4 regions of the Glutamicibacter sp. FBE19 genome follow, and region 1 is predicted to be linked to each of the others. Evidence: riboswitches for the same ligand, from Rfam matches in the RefSeq annotation. Region 1 holds a riboswitch; each other region holds the start of a gene.
What was found. A riboswitch is a leader RNA that binds a small molecule or an ion and turns the genes downstream of it on or off. The one in region 1 is predicted to bind S-adenosylmethionine.
Positions count from the first base shown of each region.

Region 1 (4,383 bases):
GGCCCGGGCGACAAAGTCCGCGGCCGAAACCACCGGGCGGCCGTGCAGCAAGGCGGTGCCCGCATGCGGATGATTGCCGGTGACCGCGTCGGCGAGCACCTCGATGCCTGATCCCACCAATCCGGTGACGGCCACGATTTCCCCGGGAGCCACCGTGAGATCGATGCCCTCCAGCTTGCCAGCCACCGACAGGCCCGAGAGCTGGAGGGCCGGCTCGCCCTGGCGGGCGGGGGCCTCGCGCTGCTGGTGCGAGAATTCGTTGACCTGGCTGCCCAGCATCAAGCCGATGACATCTGAAATGCTGTCGCCGTGCGCAAAGCTGGCATCCCCGGCATTCCTGCCGTTGCGCAGCACCGTGATCCGGTCGGTGACCTGCTGCAGTTCCTGGAGATAGTGGGAGATGAAAATAATCCCCACCCCGCGATCACGCAGGTGCCCGATGGTGCCGAAGAGCTGCTCGACCTCGTCATTGGCCAAGGGCGCGGTCGGCTCATCAAGAATCAGCACCTTGGGTTCGGCCAGCACGGCGCGGGCAATCTGGATCAGCTGCTGCTGGGCAACGCTCAGCTCGTCGACAAAGGCCGCGGTGTCCAGCTCCTGGCCGGTGGTCCGCAGGATATCCGCCCGGGCCGCCTCTTGCACGGTGCGCTCGTGGCGCCATAAACCGCGGTTTCTGGATGTGCCAAGATACAGCTGTTCGGCGACGGTCAGGCGCCCGGCCAGGTGGCGGTCCTGGTGGATCACCTCAATGCCCAGCGCTTCGGCATCGGCCGGGCGCCGTATCTGCACCGCCTGTCCAGCAAGCTCGATCTGCCCCGAATCCAGGGTGTACAACCCGGTGAGGATCTTGATCAGGGTTGATTTTCCGGCACCGTTTTCACCTACCAGGCCGAGCACTTCCCCGGCCCGCAGCTGCAGGTGGACATCGTCCAGCACGGTGACGGCGCCAAAGGATTTGCCGATCCCGGCCATGCTCAGCAGCAGGCTAGATTCCGTTGTCATTGCGCACCTGATTCACGTTGTCCTTGTCCACAAAAATCGGCTCGGCGTAGCTGGTGCTTGGTACCTGGTCGGCTTGCCCGTTGAGGAACAGCGCAATATTCGTGGCCGAGGTGGCAGCAATCTGCTTGGTGGGCTGGGCGACGGTGAACTGGTAGGAGCTCTGCGGATTCGCGATCAAGTCCAGTGCCCCGGGTTCCGCGTCGACTCCATAGAGCTTGATGTCATTATCGGTGGGATCGATAGCCTGCGCGGCGCCGATCAGCGGCATATCCCAGCAGGACCAGATCGCATCCACTTCGCCTTCGGGCAGCCTGCGCAGCTGATCCTGGATCTGGTTCTTGGCATCTTCGATGGTGCCTTCGTACTTGTCCTGCAGTTCCGGGGTGATCTTCTCGATATTCGGGTAGTCTTCGAGCACCAGGTTCAGGCTGTTGTAGCGGATCCGGCAGGGCGTCACGCCCGGGAAGCCGTTGAAGACCAGGATCTTGCCCTTGCCGTGCAGGTCCTCGGCCATGGTGCGAGCCAGGGTGGTGCCGACGTTCCAGTTATCACTGGTGACGTTGTTCTTCGAGTACTCGCTCTGGAAGTCGATGGTGAACAGCGGAATTCCTGCAGCATCCACCTTGGCCAGGGCCGGGGTGAGCGTCTGGGCATCGCCCAGGATCACCACGATGGCATCGGGCGACTGGGTAATGAGATTTTCCACGTCCGAAACGTGCTTCTCGTCCTTGGCTTCGGCCTGGGTGGCAATGACCTCTCCGCCGAGCTCCTTGATGCGTTCTTGGATTTGCTGATACACCACGCGCGAGTAGTCGTGCAGGATGTCCTTGGCCGCGATGCCCACTTTTTTGCCCTCGATCGAAGGAACATCGTCGAGCTTCTGTTCGGTTTGCGGGTTGCTGCTTGGCGCCACGGCCGGCGCGGCTTCGGGGCGTGGTTCCTTCAGCGAGCAACCGGAGAGCAGCGTGGTTGCTGCGAGTGCGGCAGCCACAAATTTCAGGGTGTTCGGGCGAGTGCGAGTCATGCCGTCCCTCTCTTGGACATATCGAACCGAGGGATCCCGAACAGAAGTTCACGCTTCTTGCCCCGGGAGCTCCATCGAACCTGGCGTTAGCACTATCTGCAGGAGGCAGGCTTGCTGCGGCGTCGTGGAGCCAGGTCTCTCAGCCGCTCTGGATGGGGTGTTATCCGAGTCAAGCATTGATCCCGGGAGCTTGCCATCAACGCGTCACTGGAGGGAACACTGCGTCAGATCTCTTCACAAATCCCGGGCTGGCAAGGCTGGGAGGCGGCGGGCAGGCGCTAAATCAGCGTCATATTTCCGCATATTACGGCGTCTAATTCACATTGTTCTTGGCGTGAGCACCCCTGACCCGCACCAGCCCATCATGGCTTTGGCGTAGCAGGCTGGCCGTTTCTGAGCTCCCTTAAAAACAGTGCACCGCGCCATCAAGGAAGGGTTCGATGATGGCGCGGTGCCCGGGGTGTATTCAGCAGTGCGCTAGAGCAGGACCGCCCCCAGGATCCAGACCGTTGCAAAGGCCGCGGTGCCCTGGATTGCCGTAGCCACGCTGAGGGTCTTGTATGCAGTGATCACCGGAATCCGGCTGAGCTGCGAGACCACCCAGAAGTACGAGTCATTCGCGTGCGAGACAACCATCGCACCGGCACCCACCGCCAGGACGCTGAGCACCATTCCCAATTCGGAATCCAGCCCCAGCGAACCGAGCATCGGCGCGACCAGCGCGGAGGTGGTCACCATCGATACCGTGGACGATCCCTGCGCCGACTTCAGGGCGGCGGCAATCAGGAACGGCACCGCCAGGCCCAGGCCGAGTCCGCTCAGCGAGTCGGAGAGAATCGTGGTCAGCTCCGAGGCGGCCAGCACCGCGCCCAATGCGGCGCCAGCCCCGGTAATCAGCAAGATCGGGGCAGCGGTGCGCACCGATTCGTGCATCTGCTCATTAAAATCGCCCAGCTTGTTCTCGCCGCGCAACAGCAAAGTGGCCGAGAGCAGGCCGAAAATCAGGGCGATCACCGGCGTGCCGAGGAACGAGAGGACTTCAACCAGCGTTCCCCCGCCCAGCGGCTGGGATGGCAGCTTGGCGATAGATGAGGCACAGATCAAAACCAGCGGCACCAGGATCGGCAGGAAGGCCAAGGCCGGATGCGGCAGCTTGCCGAAGCTTGCGCGCAGCTGCTCGTAGTCCAGGTCTGCCAGATCATTCTCGTCTTCCGACGGCAAGGCGGTCCATTGGGACTTGTTGAAGCGGCTGGCATAAAACAGGCCGGCCAACGCGGAGATGGCTGCCACCGGAAGGCCAACGGCAATGATCAGCCCGAGGTTATCGGCAATGCCGATGCTCTCGGCCGCCGCCAGCGGGCCGGGGGTTGGCGGAACCATGGTGTGCGTGGCGTACAGGCCGGTCATCAGCGCCACCGAAGTAGCCAGCCCCGATACGCCGGTGCGAAGGGTGATGGCTTTGCGCAGCGAGTTCAGCACCACGTAGCCCGAATCGCAGAAGACCGGAATCGAGACAATGTAGCCAATGATTGTCAGGGTCAGATTGGGGAACCTGGTTCCCAGGACCTTGATCAGCGCGTCGGCCATGGAGATTGCGGCGCCCGATCGTTCCAGGATGATGCCGATCATCGTGCCGAAGAGGATGACCAGGCCGATATTGCCCATGGTGGTGCCGAAGGCGGTGGTGACGGTGCCCGCCACTTCGGCCAGGGGAATCCTGTAGGCGAAGGCGGCAAGGATAGCTGCGCCAATCAACGCGAGGAAGGGGCTGATTTTCCAGCGTGCGGTCACCAGCACAATGGCGACCACGAGGATCAAGAGAACAATGAGTTCGTACACGGCAGGTTGGCTCCTTTGCCACTATGTGTGGATCGCTGTCCAGCAAAGCGGCTCAAGCTCTGGGGGTTGGATCAGCCAGGCCCGGATTTCTTCGGTTTCGCCGACCCTGAACAGCAGGTGATGTGCCAATAGTAGGAAACCGGCGCCGGATTGCCTATGGGCATGCGACCGGGTTTCCCGGCATGGTCCTGCAAGAATATGTGCACGCCCCTCGGCAGACGGAATTTATCGAGGCTCGCCTGGTGCTGCTGGTGCCGCTAGAAAATCTGCATCTCGTCAAGTGCAATGCGCGCGTACACGGCATGCTGCAGCCGCAGCGATTCATTGGCTTGGCGAATATCGGCGCCGGTGACCTGGCCGATCCTTTCCAGCCGCTGCACCAGGGTATTGCGGTGAATGTGCAAGGCTTCGGCGGCCTGCGACATGGCGGATGCCGCGGCGACCACCAGCAGGGTTTTTGCCTGTTCTTGATTCAGCGCCCGGGCCGGTGCCGCAAGATAGGCCAGGCTCCGCGCCGG
Region 1 is NZ_JACKQN010000001.1:108,828-113,210, reverse strand. It holds gene H6F58_RS00500 (sugar ABC transporter ATP-binding protein) at 1-1,002, opposite strand, end outside; gene H6F58_RS00495 (substrate-binding domain-containing protein) at 986-2,026, opposite strand; SAM riboswitch class I at 2,095-2,185, opposite strand; gene H6F58_RS00490 (GntP family permease) at 2,504-3,865, opposite strand; gene H6F58_RS00485 (sugar diacid recognition domain-containing protein) at 4,123-4,383, opposite strand, start outside.

Region 2 (4,383 bases), on a different contig from region 1:
GGGAAATTTCGCCGCGCTTGGTCAGCAAGTCGGCCACGGTCACGGCATCGGCAGGTTCGCCTCGGCCGTACAAATCGATAATGGCTTCGTAGATGGATTCGTGAGCCGGACGGTAGAAGTCGGTTCCGCGCAGCGCCTCAACGACGTCGGCGATGGCGTCCTTGGATAGCATCATGCCACCGAGCACGGACATCTCGGCTTCGACGTCCTGTGGCGGCTTGCGCCCTGCGTCGGATTCTCGTCCTTCGTAAACCGGCTCAGCACTCATTGCAGACACTTCCATCCCCTATTGACCCCAGGGGGAAAAATCTTCCTTGCCAGATGGCAACGTTCCAACCTGCTAGTTGATGCCAACAGTTCAATGGATTACGTCTGTGGATATTTCTGCCCCAAAGCCAACAGTAGGGCCGATGTTTACCCACGTAAACCCCATTATCCACAGGTCTTGTGCATAACATACCCTCAGCTGTGGACTAGCCTGTTCACTGTCTGGGGAGAACCCTGTGGATTATTGTCAAGTACCCAACAGTAATAGTTATTGACTAGGCTTTTTGTATTTTCACATCTGTGGACAGGTAAATATTTTATTGAAGATAGCGATATGTTCCCAGTAGTTATCAACACCCAAAAACGCCCGCAATACAGGGTTTATTGCAGTTTTCACACAGTTCTGCACATCATGCCCACAGTCGTGTGGATAACCATGTGGATATCTACGGAATCATAAAAGGCTTAGTCACCGGCCTTTAGCACGGCCAACTCGGCAAGTTATGGCCAATAGTCCACATTTTCGCGTAGCGGTCGCGATCCACACCGTGGATAACTATTTGCCTGGCGTTGAACGCGTCCCGAAACGCGACAAGGCCCGGAGCAGATCACCATCAGGGAATCCACGCCGGGCCTTCGGGAAACTACCCCTCAGAAGATTTAGACGAGCTCAGGAACTGGGATTGAATGAAATCGGGAATCATGGAAGATCTGCGGCGAGTGCAGTGATGTGTGATGCCCATGCACCTCCAAAAGCACAACCCAGTGGTCACCAGCTTCGACTTCGTTGTAAATCGACGTTTCCAGCCAGAGGGTGGACTCTTCAATGAACAGAGCGCCCTGCTCGGAAACCACGGTATCCACGCCGAGGAATCGATCGCCCTTCTTCGAAGCGATCTGCGCGCAGACCCCTCCATTGAGATCGCTGAGAACCGAAACACCAATGTGGCTGGCCTCGCGCAGTTTCGGCCAGGTGTTGGAGGTCTTCTGGACTGCAAACATCACCAATGCCGGCTCCAGCGAAACCCCGACAGTGAATGAGGATGCAACGATGCCGGTTTTCACGCCGTCCACTTCTGCACACAGAGCGGCCACGCCTGAGGGATGTTGAGCGAAAACCTTGCGTAGGGTTAGCGGGTCAAGTTCACGATTCAATGACATGGCTCGATTCCTTCGGTTCTTGCCCACCGCGTCAGACCCAGCGGGAACAGCGGTTCGGGATGATCCGAATCCGGTTGCCACTGAGGTTTCACGCCGTGCGCGGTACTTGTTCTGACACTATTTGGCGCAAAACCGAATCCTCACCTGGAGCACCCCACTACCGTTGAGAGGGTTGCCGATCAGCAAGCCAGGGCTTTTAGCTGATGCTCTTGATTCTGCTTAAAACAATATGACTCATGACGAAGCACCGTCAAACAATTCACTTCTCAAATCGCAATATTCAACAAAATATTCGACAGTGGCTCAGTTTTAGGGTCACGGAACAGTCCTTTATTCACCAATTCGGACCGCTTCAGGCACTTCAGCCGGCCATGAAGGTGTGATCTTCGTCGTAACGCATTAACTTATGGCACGGCTAAATATCTTCCGGCATCTGCGCTTCGTGGAAAATCGGCGCCAGGGTTCGCCATCAAGGATCTTCCCGCAAGGATTGCCGCGTACTTCAGCAGGTAAAGTGCAAATAATTGAACCGCAAGCCCCACCACTCGAACAGGCGCACCGCGCCCCGACACTTTTGGAGTCACCCGTGAGTTCCCCAGCACAGCGAATCCCCGACAAGACCAGCCGCTTCACTGACAGCATTGGCCTGGTCTTTGACGACATCACCGCCACTTCCGTGCGAGGCCATGCCGATCTCAATGAAGAGCACCACACCCCGTGGGGCGTCGTACATGGAGGTGTCTATGCCTCCATGATTGAAAGCGCCGGCAGCGTTGGCGCCAGCTACGCGGTCTCAGAGCGCAATCAATTTGCTGTGGGCGTTCACAATGCCACCGACTTCCTGCGTCCCACTACCGGTGCGCGCGTGCAGGTTGCGGCCAAGGCGCTGTTCCAAGGCAAGACCCAGCAGTTGTGGGAAGTTGTCATCACCGACGAGGCCAGCGGAAAGGAACTCTCGCGCGGACAATTGCGCACCCAAAACGTAGATATGCCCAGCGCCTGAGCGTATCCTAGGTGGCACCTAGCGGATCAGCTTCGGAGGCTTGCCATGAGTGCCACCTATACCTTTGACGTGTTCAGCAGCCTTGATGGCTTCGGCAGTGCAGGCAGCGATTGGGGTGGCTACTGGGGAAAACAGGGGCCAGAGCTGTTGGCCCATCGCCTCGGGCTCTACACTCCCCCATGCCGCATGGTTTTCGGAGCCAACACCTTCCGCTTGTTTAGTCTCTTCTGGGCAGAAATCGAGATGAATCCCGAGGTTGAAGACGCGTGGGGCGTGGCTTTGCACGACAAGCCCGCCACCGTCATCTCCACCACCTTGGTTGAGCCGCTGTCTTGGCCTAATGCCACGCTGGAGCGCGCTGATGCCTTGGAAGTCGTCGCCCAGCTCAAGGAAACCTCAGATGTGCCGCTGCGCTCCCACGGTTCCCTGGCCATGAACCATTCGCTGCTGGCGGCAGGTCTTGTGGACTTCATCCAGGTGAGCATCTTCCCGGTGCTGACCGGGCATAGCGGCTCTGCTCCGGTACTCGGAGGGGTCGACGACTATGACCTGGAACTTGTCGATTCAAAGCTTTTGGACGGGCGGATCCAGGAACTGACGTATCGCCCGACGCGCCATCAGCCGGCGCACGCATAGCCACCCGATGAAGCACATCCGGGACACATGCCTGCTGCTCGGCGCAGTGTTCCTCGCCGGATGCTCCACGCCAACACCACTTCCAAGTCCAGCTGCCGAATCGCACACCGCTCCAGAACCACTGGCCACCGGCTTGGAAGCTCCGTGGTCCATGGTCTACGTCCAGGACAGCTTGCTGGTCAGCGAACGCGATTCCGGGAGGATCCTGGAGGTTTCGCAGTCCGGACAGAGCCGCGAAGTGGCCCGGATCGATGATCTCGCAGCGAGAGGCGAAGGCGGGCTGCTGGGCCTGGCCTTCCTAGCGCCGGACCAGCTCTACGCGTATTCCACCGCGGAATCCGGTAACCGCATTCAGCAATTCACCGTGCAAGGCAGCGCCGGAAACCTGTCATTGTCGGCTCCGCGGACCCTGCTGGATTCCCTGCCCTCGGCCAATATCCACAACGGCGGGCGGCTGGCCATCGGACCGGATGGAATGCTCTACGCGAGCGTGGGCGATGCGTCCAACCCTGGGCAAGCCCAGGACCTGCAGGCGCTGGGCGGCAAGATCCTGCGCATGGCACCCGATGGAAGCGTCCCGGAGGACAATCCCTTCGAGAATTCCCTCGTCTACAGCTATGGGCACCGCAATGTGCAGGGCCTGGCATGGAGCGATGATGGCACCATGTATGCCAGCGAATTCGGGCAAAACACCTTCGACGAACTGAACATCATCAAGGCCGGCGGGAACTATGGCTGGCCCGAAGTCGAGGGGAAGGGCGGCGCAGATCGGCAGTACACCGACCCGATTGCGCAGTGGTCCCCTGCCGAGGCCAGCCCCAGCGGCATCGCGATCCTAGATGGCACCGCCTACCTGGCGAATCTGCGCGGCGAAGTGCTGCGCGCGGTGGAACTGGACGCGCCGGCCATCGAGCAGGAATTGCTCGATGGCCGGCTCGGCCGGCTGCGCGATGTGCTGGTGGATCCTGGCGGCTCGCTGCTGGTGCTGACGAACAACACCGACGGGCGCGGCCGGCCAGGGACGGGTGATGACCGGATCGTGCGCATCGATCCCGGCCAGCCCGGCGGCTAGCTGGCCGGGCGCATATCCCCGGTCTGCTCGAAGCGCTGGTGCCAGGACAGGGCCTCGCCCAGCAGGTGCGGGGTGTGCTTGCCGTAGCTTTGCCTGCAGGCCCGGTCGAAGTAGTCCTGCAGCAGCCCCCGGTAGTCCGGATGCGCGCAGTTCTCGATAACCTGTTGGGCGCGCTGCTTGGGCGACAGGCCGCGCAGATCGGCCAGGCCCTGTTCGGTAATCAGGATCATGGTGTCGTGCTCGG
Region 2 is NZ_JACKQN010000010.1:106,978-111,360, reverse strand. It holds gene dnaB (replicative DNA helicase) at 1-268, opposite strand, end outside; gene H6F58_RS14925 (flavin reductase family protein) at 928-1,428, opposite strand; SAM riboswitch class IV at 1,526-1,643, opposite strand; gene H6F58_RS14920 (PaaI family thioesterase) at 2,015-2,431, shown strand; gene H6F58_RS14915 (dihydrofolate reductase family protein) at 2,477-3,067, shown strand; gene H6F58_RS14910 (PQQ-dependent sugar dehydrogenase) at 3,075-4,139, shown strand; gene H6F58_RS14905 (acetyl-CoA hydrolase/transferase family protein) at 4,136-4,383, opposite strand, start outside.
Region 2: linked by a shared signal. The riboswitch ahead of H6F58_RS14925 (flavin reductase family protein) and the one ahead of H6F58_RS00495 (substrate-binding domain-containing protein) in region 1 are both predicted to bind S-adenosylmethionine.

Region 3 (4,383 bases), on a different contig from region 1:
GCGTGCGGCGTATCCGATGAGCTTGAAGTTTTCTCTTTGCGCTATTCGTGCATCCATGGGGCGTTTCCCTTCGACGTTCAGGCTGAACCTGATGATTGGCTGGCTTCGAAGGGGGCCGCCATTCTCGCGGATTTCACCCACGGATGCGCCATGCACGGACCGGATGGCCCGGCCGAAAGCTTCGGCCGAGCCGTAGCCGTAGCGGATCGCGATAGCTAAGAGGTCATCCCCGGCGAGCAGGTCCGCGGCGGCCAGGGACATGCGCCGGCGGCGGATGTATTCGGAGACCGGCATGCCGGCCAGCGAGGAGAACATCCTCCGCACGTGGTATTCGGTCGTGCCTTCGCCGCGCAGCAAATCCGCGAGGCTGATCTCGGCGTGCAGGTTCGCCTCGATATGCTCGACGAGCCGATTGAGAATTCCGATCATGTTTCCACCCTTCCCCAATTACTATTCCGTGGAGAAGGGGCGCGCCGCCCGATTATTGCGGTTCGATGCGATCAGGCGTTTTCCAGGGCCTTTTCGCGCACGGTGCTCACAGGCCGGGTGGCCCGGGCGGCGGCCAGGCCGCGTTGAAGATCGGCGATCAGATCCTCGGTCTCTTCGATGCCCACCGAGAGGCGGACCAGGTTGGCCGGGATTTCCAGCTCGGTGCCGATCAGCGAGGCGTGGGTCATTTCTCGCGGATAGCAGACCAGGGATTCCACCCCGCCCAGGGAGACCGAGAGCTGGAAGTACTCCATGGATTGGGCGAAGGCGCGGGCGGCGGCCTCATCTTCCAGGGCCAGCGAGACGATCCCGCCAAAACCGCGCTGCTGGCGGGCGGCCAGCTCGTGCCCGGGGTGGGATTCCAGTCCCGGGTAGTAGACCCGGGTGACTTCGGGCTGCGCATCGAGCCAGCGGGCCAGGGTATCGGCCGAGGCGCAGTGGCGCTCCATGCGCAGGCCCAGGGTTTTCAGCCCGCGGGCGGCCAGGTAGGAATCCTGCGGGCCGGCCACAGCTCCGCCGGCGAACTGCTGGTAGCCCACCGCTTCGGCCAGGGTCTGCCCGCGGAAGATGTGGTCGGCCACGATCACCGCGCCGCCGAGCACATCGGAGTGCCCGCCAATGTATTTGGTGGTGGAGTGGACCACCGCGTGGGCGCCGAAATCCAGCGGGCGCTGCAGATAAGGAGTGGCGAAGGTATTGTCCACCACCAGCAGGGCGCCATGCTCGCGGGCGATGTCCGCCCAGCCGGCCAGGTCGGCGATGCCCAGCAGCGGGTTGGAGGGGGTCTCCACCCAGAGCAGCGCGGTGTTCGGGCGCACCGCGGAGCGCACCGAATCCAGGCTGGTGATATCCACCGCCGAAGAGGTGATCCCCCACTTGCTGTGCAGCTTGGAGATCAGCCGGTTGGTGCCGCCGTAGCCGTCGGCGCCCAGGATGATGTGGTCGCCCGGTTCGAGCACCGCGCGCAGCAGCGCGTCTTCGGCGGCGATGCCGGAGGCGAAGGCGAAGCCGGCGGCCCCGCCTTCCAGGGCGGTGAGCTGGTCCTGGAACCCGTCGCGGGTGGGATTCGAGCCGCGGGAGTATTCATGTCCGGAGCGCAGCACGTTGATGCCGTCCTGGATGAAGGTGCTGGTCTGGTAGATCGGCGGCACGACCGCGCCGGTGTGCGGGTCCTTGTGCTGGCCGGCGTGGACGGCCTGGGTGTTGAAGCCGCTCATGATGCTCCTTGGGTTTGCGGGGCCAGGGCCTTCTCCAGTGCGTGGTCAAGGGCCTGGGTGAGATCGGCGAGCAGGTCGGCGGGGTCTTCCAGGCCGACCGACAGGCGCAGGGTGGCGGTGTTCAGCCCGGCGGCGGCCAGCTGCTGCTCGGAGAGCCGGCAGTGGGTCATGGTGGCCGGGTGGGAGATCATGGTGCGGGTGTCCCCCACATTGGCGGCCAGCGAAATCAGTTTCAGCCCGTCGATCAGCGGGGAGACCAGCGTGGGATGGGCCAGCTCGATGGCCAGCACGCAGCCGGTGCCCTTGGGCGTGATCTTCTTGGCCAGCTCGTGGCTCGGGTGGGTGGACAGCGAGGGGTGGTGGATGGCCACAATGCCCGGGTGCGCCAGGAGCTCGCCGATCAGCGTGGTGACGCTGCGCTGCACATGTGCGGCGCGCACCGGCAGGGTTTCGATGCCGGCGAGGATCCCCTGGGCGCTAGCCGGGGCGAGGGTCGGGCCCAGGTCGTGCAGGAATTTGGAGCGCACCAGCATCGCGTAGGCGGCCGATCCGTGGCGCTCAAGCAGCGAGGTGTTGTTCAGCCGCACGCGCGGGGCGGCGATCTGCGGCCAGCGGGCGGCGTCGGAGAAGTCGAATTTGCCCGAGTCCACGACGATCCCGCCCAAAACAGAACCGTGTCCGGCCAGGCCCTTGGTGGCCGAGTGCACCACGATGTCCGCGCCGAAATCCAGTGGCCGCACATTCAGCGGGGTGGCCAGGGTGTTATCGACCACCACCGGGATGTTGTGCTCATGGGCGATGGCCGCGATGGCGGGAAGATCGGCCACGGTGCACAGCGGGTTGGAGACCGACTCCAGGAAGAACGCCCGGGTGTCTTCCTCGATGGCCCCGGACCAGGCGGCCGGATCGGCCTGGTCGACAAAGCTGATGCGGATGCCGAAGTCGGCGAAGGTGTCGGTGAACAGGTCCACGGTGCCGCCGTAGAGCGAGGAGGAGGCCACGATGTGCTTGGGTCCCTGGGTCAGGGCCAGGAGGGACAGGGCTACCGCGGACTGGCCGGTGGCGGTGGCTACCGCCTGGGCGCCGCCTTCCAGCGCGGCCACTCGCTGCTCGAGGATCGAGACGGTGGGATTGCCGGTGCGCGAGTAGGTGAAACCGGCCTGGCGCAACGCGAACTTCTCGATCGCTTCGGCATGCGACTGGAATTGGTAGGCTGCGGAATTGTGCAGTGGCGGCAGCATCGGGCGGAAGTCTCCGCTCGGGCGATATCCGGCGTGGACCGCGTCGGTTCCTTGGCTCATAGCTCCTCCTCGTTCTCTGCGAGGGAGTGCACCGATAGGCATCGTGTGGCAACACGAAGCACATCACGCAAAAGCGCGTTCGGAACTGCTCCATCGTTCCTGGCATTAGCACCTTTCGGTTTCCCGATGGTTGCTGCGACGTCAACGAGCCAGATCTCTTAGTCGCTCTTGATGGTTTGTTGTTCTTCCATGGTTGGCCACGGGCCGCAAACGGCGCAAGCGCCATCGGGCGGCCAGCTTCATACAAGGCCGCCAAGCTTCATATGTCGTGAACTTGTCATGATGACGCGGTGGCTGGCACCACTTTATGACGCATCACTTTGAGCAGAACCTGCGTGATTTCAAGGTTTTTGCCGAAGTTTATGACGATAGACCGGTACTCGATGACCGGGAGTTACGCCGTGGGCGGCTCAGCCGAGCACCTCGACCCCAAAGCTGGCGACCACCGCACGGACTTCTTGCAGGTAGCGCTGGGCCTGGTCGGTCAGCGGAATGGCTGCGTGGTCAATCCAGCCGATCTCGATGCGCTCCTCGATCGCCAGCGGGATGGCAACGATGGAGGGATCAAGCTCGTCGCTGATGATGCCGGTGGAGATCGTGTACCCGCCCAGGCCGATCATGAGGTTGAAGATGGTGGCGCGGTCCGAAACCTGGATTTCGCGTTGGCTGGAGCGCGTGGAGAGCACCTCCTCGGCGAAGTAGAAGGAATTATTCGCGCCCTGGTCGAAGGTCAGCCGGGGCAGGTCCTCGAGGTCTTCGAGGGTGACCTGGTCCCGGGTGGCCAGCGGGTTGCTGCGCGAGATGAAGATGTGCGGATCAGCCAGGAACAGCGGGTGGAAGGCCAGCCGGGATTCGCGCAGCAGCTTGTCGATGACCTTGCGGTTGAAGTCATTGCGGTACAGGATCCCGATGTCGCTGCGCAGGGTGCGCACGTCCTCGATGATCTGTTCGGTGCGCGTCTCGCGGAGCGAAAACTGGTACTCCTCGGCGCCGCTGGCCTGGACCATCCGGACAAAGGCGTCCACCGAAAATGAGTAGTGCTGGGTGGAGACGCCCAGCAGGCGCCTGGCGGAGGGCCGTCCGAGGTAGCGGTGCTCCAGCAGCTCCACTTGCTCCAGGACCTGCCGGGCGTAGCCAAGGAATTCTGCTCCTTCGGCGGTGAGCGTCACTCCCCTGGCCGAGCGCACCAGCAAGGTGCGCCCCACCCTCGATTCAAGCTCCTTCATCGCCGCCGACATGCTGGGCTGCGCGACGTAAATCAAGTCGGCGGCAGCCGAGATGGACCCCTCGGAGGCTACCGCCACGAAATAGCGCAGCTGCTGCAGTGTCAAGCCATTTGTTCCCTGAACCATAGCCAGAGTCTATATGAATCCATA
Region 3 is NZ_JACKQN010000007.1:42,724-47,106, forward strand. It holds gene H6F58_RS12075 (AraC family transcriptional regulator) at 1-429, opposite strand, end outside; gene H6F58_RS12080 (cystathionine gamma-synthase) at 501-1,706, opposite strand; gene H6F58_RS12085 (aminotransferase class I/II-fold pyridoxal phosphate-dependent enzyme) at 1,703-3,007, opposite strand; SAM riboswitch class I at 3,095-3,185, opposite strand; gene H6F58_RS12090 (LysR family transcriptional regulator) at 3,418-4,359, opposite strand.
Region 3: linked by a shared signal. The riboswitch ahead of H6F58_RS12085 (aminotransferase class I/II-fold pyridoxal phosphate-dependent enzyme) and the one ahead of H6F58_RS00495 (substrate-binding domain-containing protein) in region 1 are both predicted to bind S-adenosylmethionine.

Region 4 (4,383 bases), on a different contig from region 1:
GTGACGATGACCTTGATGGTCTTATCCCCCGAGCTGGCCTCTGGGCCGCCTACCAGGCCGCAAGAAGTCAGTGCGAGAATTGCGGCGGAGCCGGCGGTGAAGGTCAAAAAGGTGCGGCGGGATAAAGCCATGGTGTTGTCCTTTGATGAAATGCGAGTTGAGTGGTTCAGTGTTTAGCGCTTGTCAGCGGCGCGCGATAGCCGGGTTCCGAAGAATTGAACTGCGTGGACCAGCAGGATCATCAAGACGATGGCCAGCAGCATGACTCCGGTTTCATAGCGGTAGTAGCCGTAGCGGATGGCGAAGTCGCCGATGCCGCCGCCGCCAACGAGACCGGCCATGGCCGAGTACGAGATGAAGCTGACCGTCATGATGGTGATGGAAGACAGCAGCGCCGGCTTGGCTTCGACCAGCAGCACTTCGCGGATGATCTGCCCGCGCGTGGCTCCCATGGCCTGCGCGGCTTCGACCACTCCGTTGCCCAGCTGGCTGATGTTCTGCTCCACAAAACGGGCAAAATACGGGATCGCGTTGATGGTCAGCGGCACGATGACCGCGGCGGTGCCAATGGTCGTTCCCACAACAAATCGGGTGAACGGAATAATGGCGATCAGCAAGATGAGGAATGGGAAGGAGCGGATCGTATTCACCAGCCCGTCAACAATCTTGTGCACTCGCGGACGCGGGCGCAAGCCGTTGGGAGACATCGAATAGAGCCAGATGCCCAGCGGGGTTCCCAAGAGAATGGCGATCGGGATCGAAACCAGCAGCATCGCAAAGGTCTGTGCCATGGCCACCCAGATTTCCGGGGCCAGTTCCACAATGCGGTCAAGGCTGAATGCTGCTGCGCTGCCGTTGCTCGTGGCTAGCACTACTGAAGTGAAGTTCATTGGTAATCCAGGTTCTCTATACGCGGGTTACGTTGGCGGCAAGGTCTTGGGCCTGCTTGGGCTGGCGGTTCAGCGTGATTTCATCGCTGATCAGGTAGCGGCCGATAGGCGTCTTTGGTTCAAAGCCTGGTTCTTGCAGCGAGCTCAGGGCGAACTCTTCCACGACCGCGGCGTCTTCCATCACCGAGACCTTGTCGGCGATGGCCTTAATGACATTCATTTCGTGGGTGACGATAACGGTGGTGATGCCAAGGCTGGCGTTAATGTCGCTGAGGTACTGGAGCACCGAGGTAGTGGTTCGCGGATCCACCGCGCTGGTAGGTTCATCGCACAACAAGACCTTGGGCTCGGTGACCAGCGCGCGGGCGATGGAGATGCGCTGCTTCTGCCCACCCGAGAGCTGTCCAGGATAGGCGGACGCCTTGTCGGCGAGGTCCACGATGGATAGTGCTTCCAGGGCACGTTCGCGGCGTTGTTTCTTGGGCACACCGGCGAACTTCAGGTTCAGTTCAACGTTCTGTTGCGCGGTGCGATTGTTCAGCAGGTTGAAGTGCTGGAAGATCATCCCGATCTCATGGCGCTGCTTGCGCAACTCGCCTTCGCTCAGCCCGGTCAGTTCTACGCCGTCAACAAAGACCTGGCCCGAGGTCGGGCGCTGGAGCAAATTGATATTGCGCAACAGCGTGGATTTGCCGGCACCGGAAAAACCGATAATACCGTGAATGCTTCCGGCTTGAATATCCAGCGTGACATCCTTGACGGCCGTGAACTGGTCGCGGCCTTTGCCGAAGGTTGTTGTTACGTTCTCAAGACGAATCATCATCGCTCCCTTGATGCTTGGTTATGCGGAGCGTACTTCGCAAGAAACCATCTGCTGGGGACAGATTTTTCCGTCGCGAAGTGAAAGTACTCCATCGGTCCTGGCTGTAGCACCGCTCCCTTACGGGTGGTTGCTGCGACGTCGTTGAGCCAGATCTCTCAGTCGCTCTGGATGGTGTGTGTTCGGTTGTACCGCCCGAACAATTCAAGTCTGTCCTCCATGGATGCAAGCCGGCAAACGTTACGTCAATCAGCGTCATGAAGTCGCAGTTCGGACGGACCGGGAAAGGAATCACGCAATAATCCGCGTAGCAATACGAAATATTTCGTCACTTGCTCCCTTTAAGACGAAAAGGCTTGAAGAACTTGCACCTCTGGCCATCGATGCGCCAGCGATCATGGTGCGGGAATTCTGTGCTGGGCGCCGTGGTTGTACTGGAGTGCAAACCTACGAGAGGACTTCATGAAGATCGCAATTACCGGTGCCACCGGACAACTTGGACGACTGGTCATCGATGCATTGCTGCAGCGCGGAGCCGACCCCGCCCAGCTGGTTGCCATCGGCCGTTCGGAAGAGAAGCTGGAACCCCTGGCCGGCAAAGGTCTTCAGACGCGCGTCGCCGATTACAACGTGGAGGCCAGCCTGGTCGCCGCGCTGGAGGGCGTCGACAAGCTGTTGCTGGTTTCGAGCAGCGAAGTGGGCCAGCGGGCAACCCAGCATGAAAATGTCATCACCGCTGCGCAACGCGTCAACGTCAAGCTCATCGCCTACACCTCCATCGCCAATGCCCTCACCGGCAACATGAAACTGGCGCAGGAGCATATCGCCACCGAACACCTGCTGGCTGGTTCCGGCATCGGCTACGTCCTCTTGCGCAACGGCTGGTACACGGAAAATTACACCGATCAGCTCCTGGGCTACCTGAACAGCAAAGTCGTGCTCGGCGCCGCGGCCGACGGCAAGATCAGCGCCGCCACGCGCGCGGACTATGCCGAGGCGGCTGCTGCGGTATTGCTCTCGGAAGCCGGGGAAGCCGGGAAGATCTACGAACTGGGCGGGGACAAGCCTTTCACCCTCAGCCAGCTCGCCGGGGCTGTCGGCGCTGCCGCGGGACAAGATGTCGCCTACCAGGATATGGACCCTGAAAAGCTGGTTGAGATCTACACCGAATCAGGTGTTCCCGCGGTGTTCGCTGACATTCTGGTGGATACGGACCTGCGCATTCGCGAAGGCGCCCTGGAAGTGCATTCCGGGGACTTGGCACGGCTCATTGGCCGCGCGCCTACCTCCCTTGGCAAGGCGATCAAGGACGCCCTGGCCCGCTAAGGCAGGCTGGTATTTTCACCGTTGGAGGCAATCAGCCAGGACGATTCATGGGCCGCTGGTTGCCTCCGGGTTTTAACGGCATAGCGCAAAATAATCCTTCGACCAGCGCGGAAATAGAGCATGCAATACAAAATGGCGCGTGTCACAACGCTGGCGAATCCAGTCCTTCCCGTAAATTGACGCATACTTCATCCCCACCTTTTCAGGAGATCAGAGTATGCAACGATCAAGTTTGCGCGCCCTGGCTGGCGCCGCGATTCTCTCCCTGGGCCTTGGCGCATTCAGCGCGATCCCGGCGAGCGCCGATCCACGGCACACCGAAAAGAATCCCACGGCCACCGGCACCGGTGGCGCGGTCTCTTCGGTAGATCCGGAAGCATCAGCGGCAGGCATCGAGGTACTGCGCAAGGGAGGCAACGCGGTAGACGCCGCGGTCGCCACAGCGGCGGCGCTGGGCGTGACCGAACCATACAGCGCGGGTGTCGGCGGTGGCGGCTATTTCCTGTATTACGACGCGGCTTCCGGCAAGGTCAGCACCATCGATGGGCGTGAAACTGCCCCAGCTGCTACCCCTCAGGACGCATTTATTGATCCGGCGACCGGCGAGCCCTACAACTTCACTCCGGAACTGGTCACCAGCGGTGTTGCCGTGGGCGTTCCGGGGACCGTAGCCACCTGGCAGCGTGCCCTGGACAATTGGGGCTCGCAAAGCCTGAAGCAGGTGCTGCGTCCGGCGACCCAGGTGGCTTCCCGCGGTTTTGTTGTTGATGAGACCTTCCGGGAACAAACCTTGGACAACAAGGAACGCTTCGAAGCCTTCGGCTCCACCAGCAAGCTTTTCCTCCCCGGTGGCGATGCGCCACAGGTGGGGAGCATCTTCAAGAACCCCGAGCTGGCCGATACCTATCGCCTGCTGGCCAAGGAAGGCCCAAAGGCGTTCTACCACGGTGATCTGGCCTCCGAAATCTCCCAGACGGTCCAGGCCCCGCCCAAGGTCGAGGACACCAAGCTGCCGGTCCCTGCCGGTTTTGTCAGCACCGAGGACCTCGCCAACTATGAGGTGTCCGAGCAGAAGCCAACCACGGTGGACTATCGCGGGCTGGACATCTTCGGCATGGCTCCCTCCTCCAGCGGTGGCACCACCATTGGCGAATCGCTGAATATCCTGGGCAACTACGACCTGTCCTCCATGGAACCCGCCGACGCCTTGCACCACTACTTCGAGGCCACCGCGCTGGCCTATGCGGATCGCGGCAAATACGTGGGTGACCCCGCCTTTGTGGATGTGCCGACCGAGACCTTGACCAGCGAGCTCTTCGGCGCCGACCGGGCCTGCGCGATCAACCC
Region 4 is NZ_JACKQN010000004.1:223,023-227,405, forward strand. It holds gene H6F58_RS09225 (MetQ/NlpA family ABC transporter substrate-binding protein) at 1-131, opposite strand, end outside; gene H6F58_RS09230 (methionine ABC transporter permease) at 174-890, opposite strand; gene H6F58_RS09235 (methionine ABC transporter ATP-binding protein) at 907-1,713, opposite strand; SAM riboswitch class I at 1,799-1,888, opposite strand; gene H6F58_RS09240 (SDR family oxidoreductase) at 2,173-3,036, shown strand; gene ggt (gamma-glutamyltransferase) at 3,254-4,383, shown strand, end outside.
Region 4: linked by a shared signal. The riboswitch ahead of H6F58_RS09235 (methionine ABC transporter ATP-binding protein) and the one ahead of H6F58_RS00495 (substrate-binding domain-containing protein) in region 1 are both predicted to bind S-adenosylmethionine.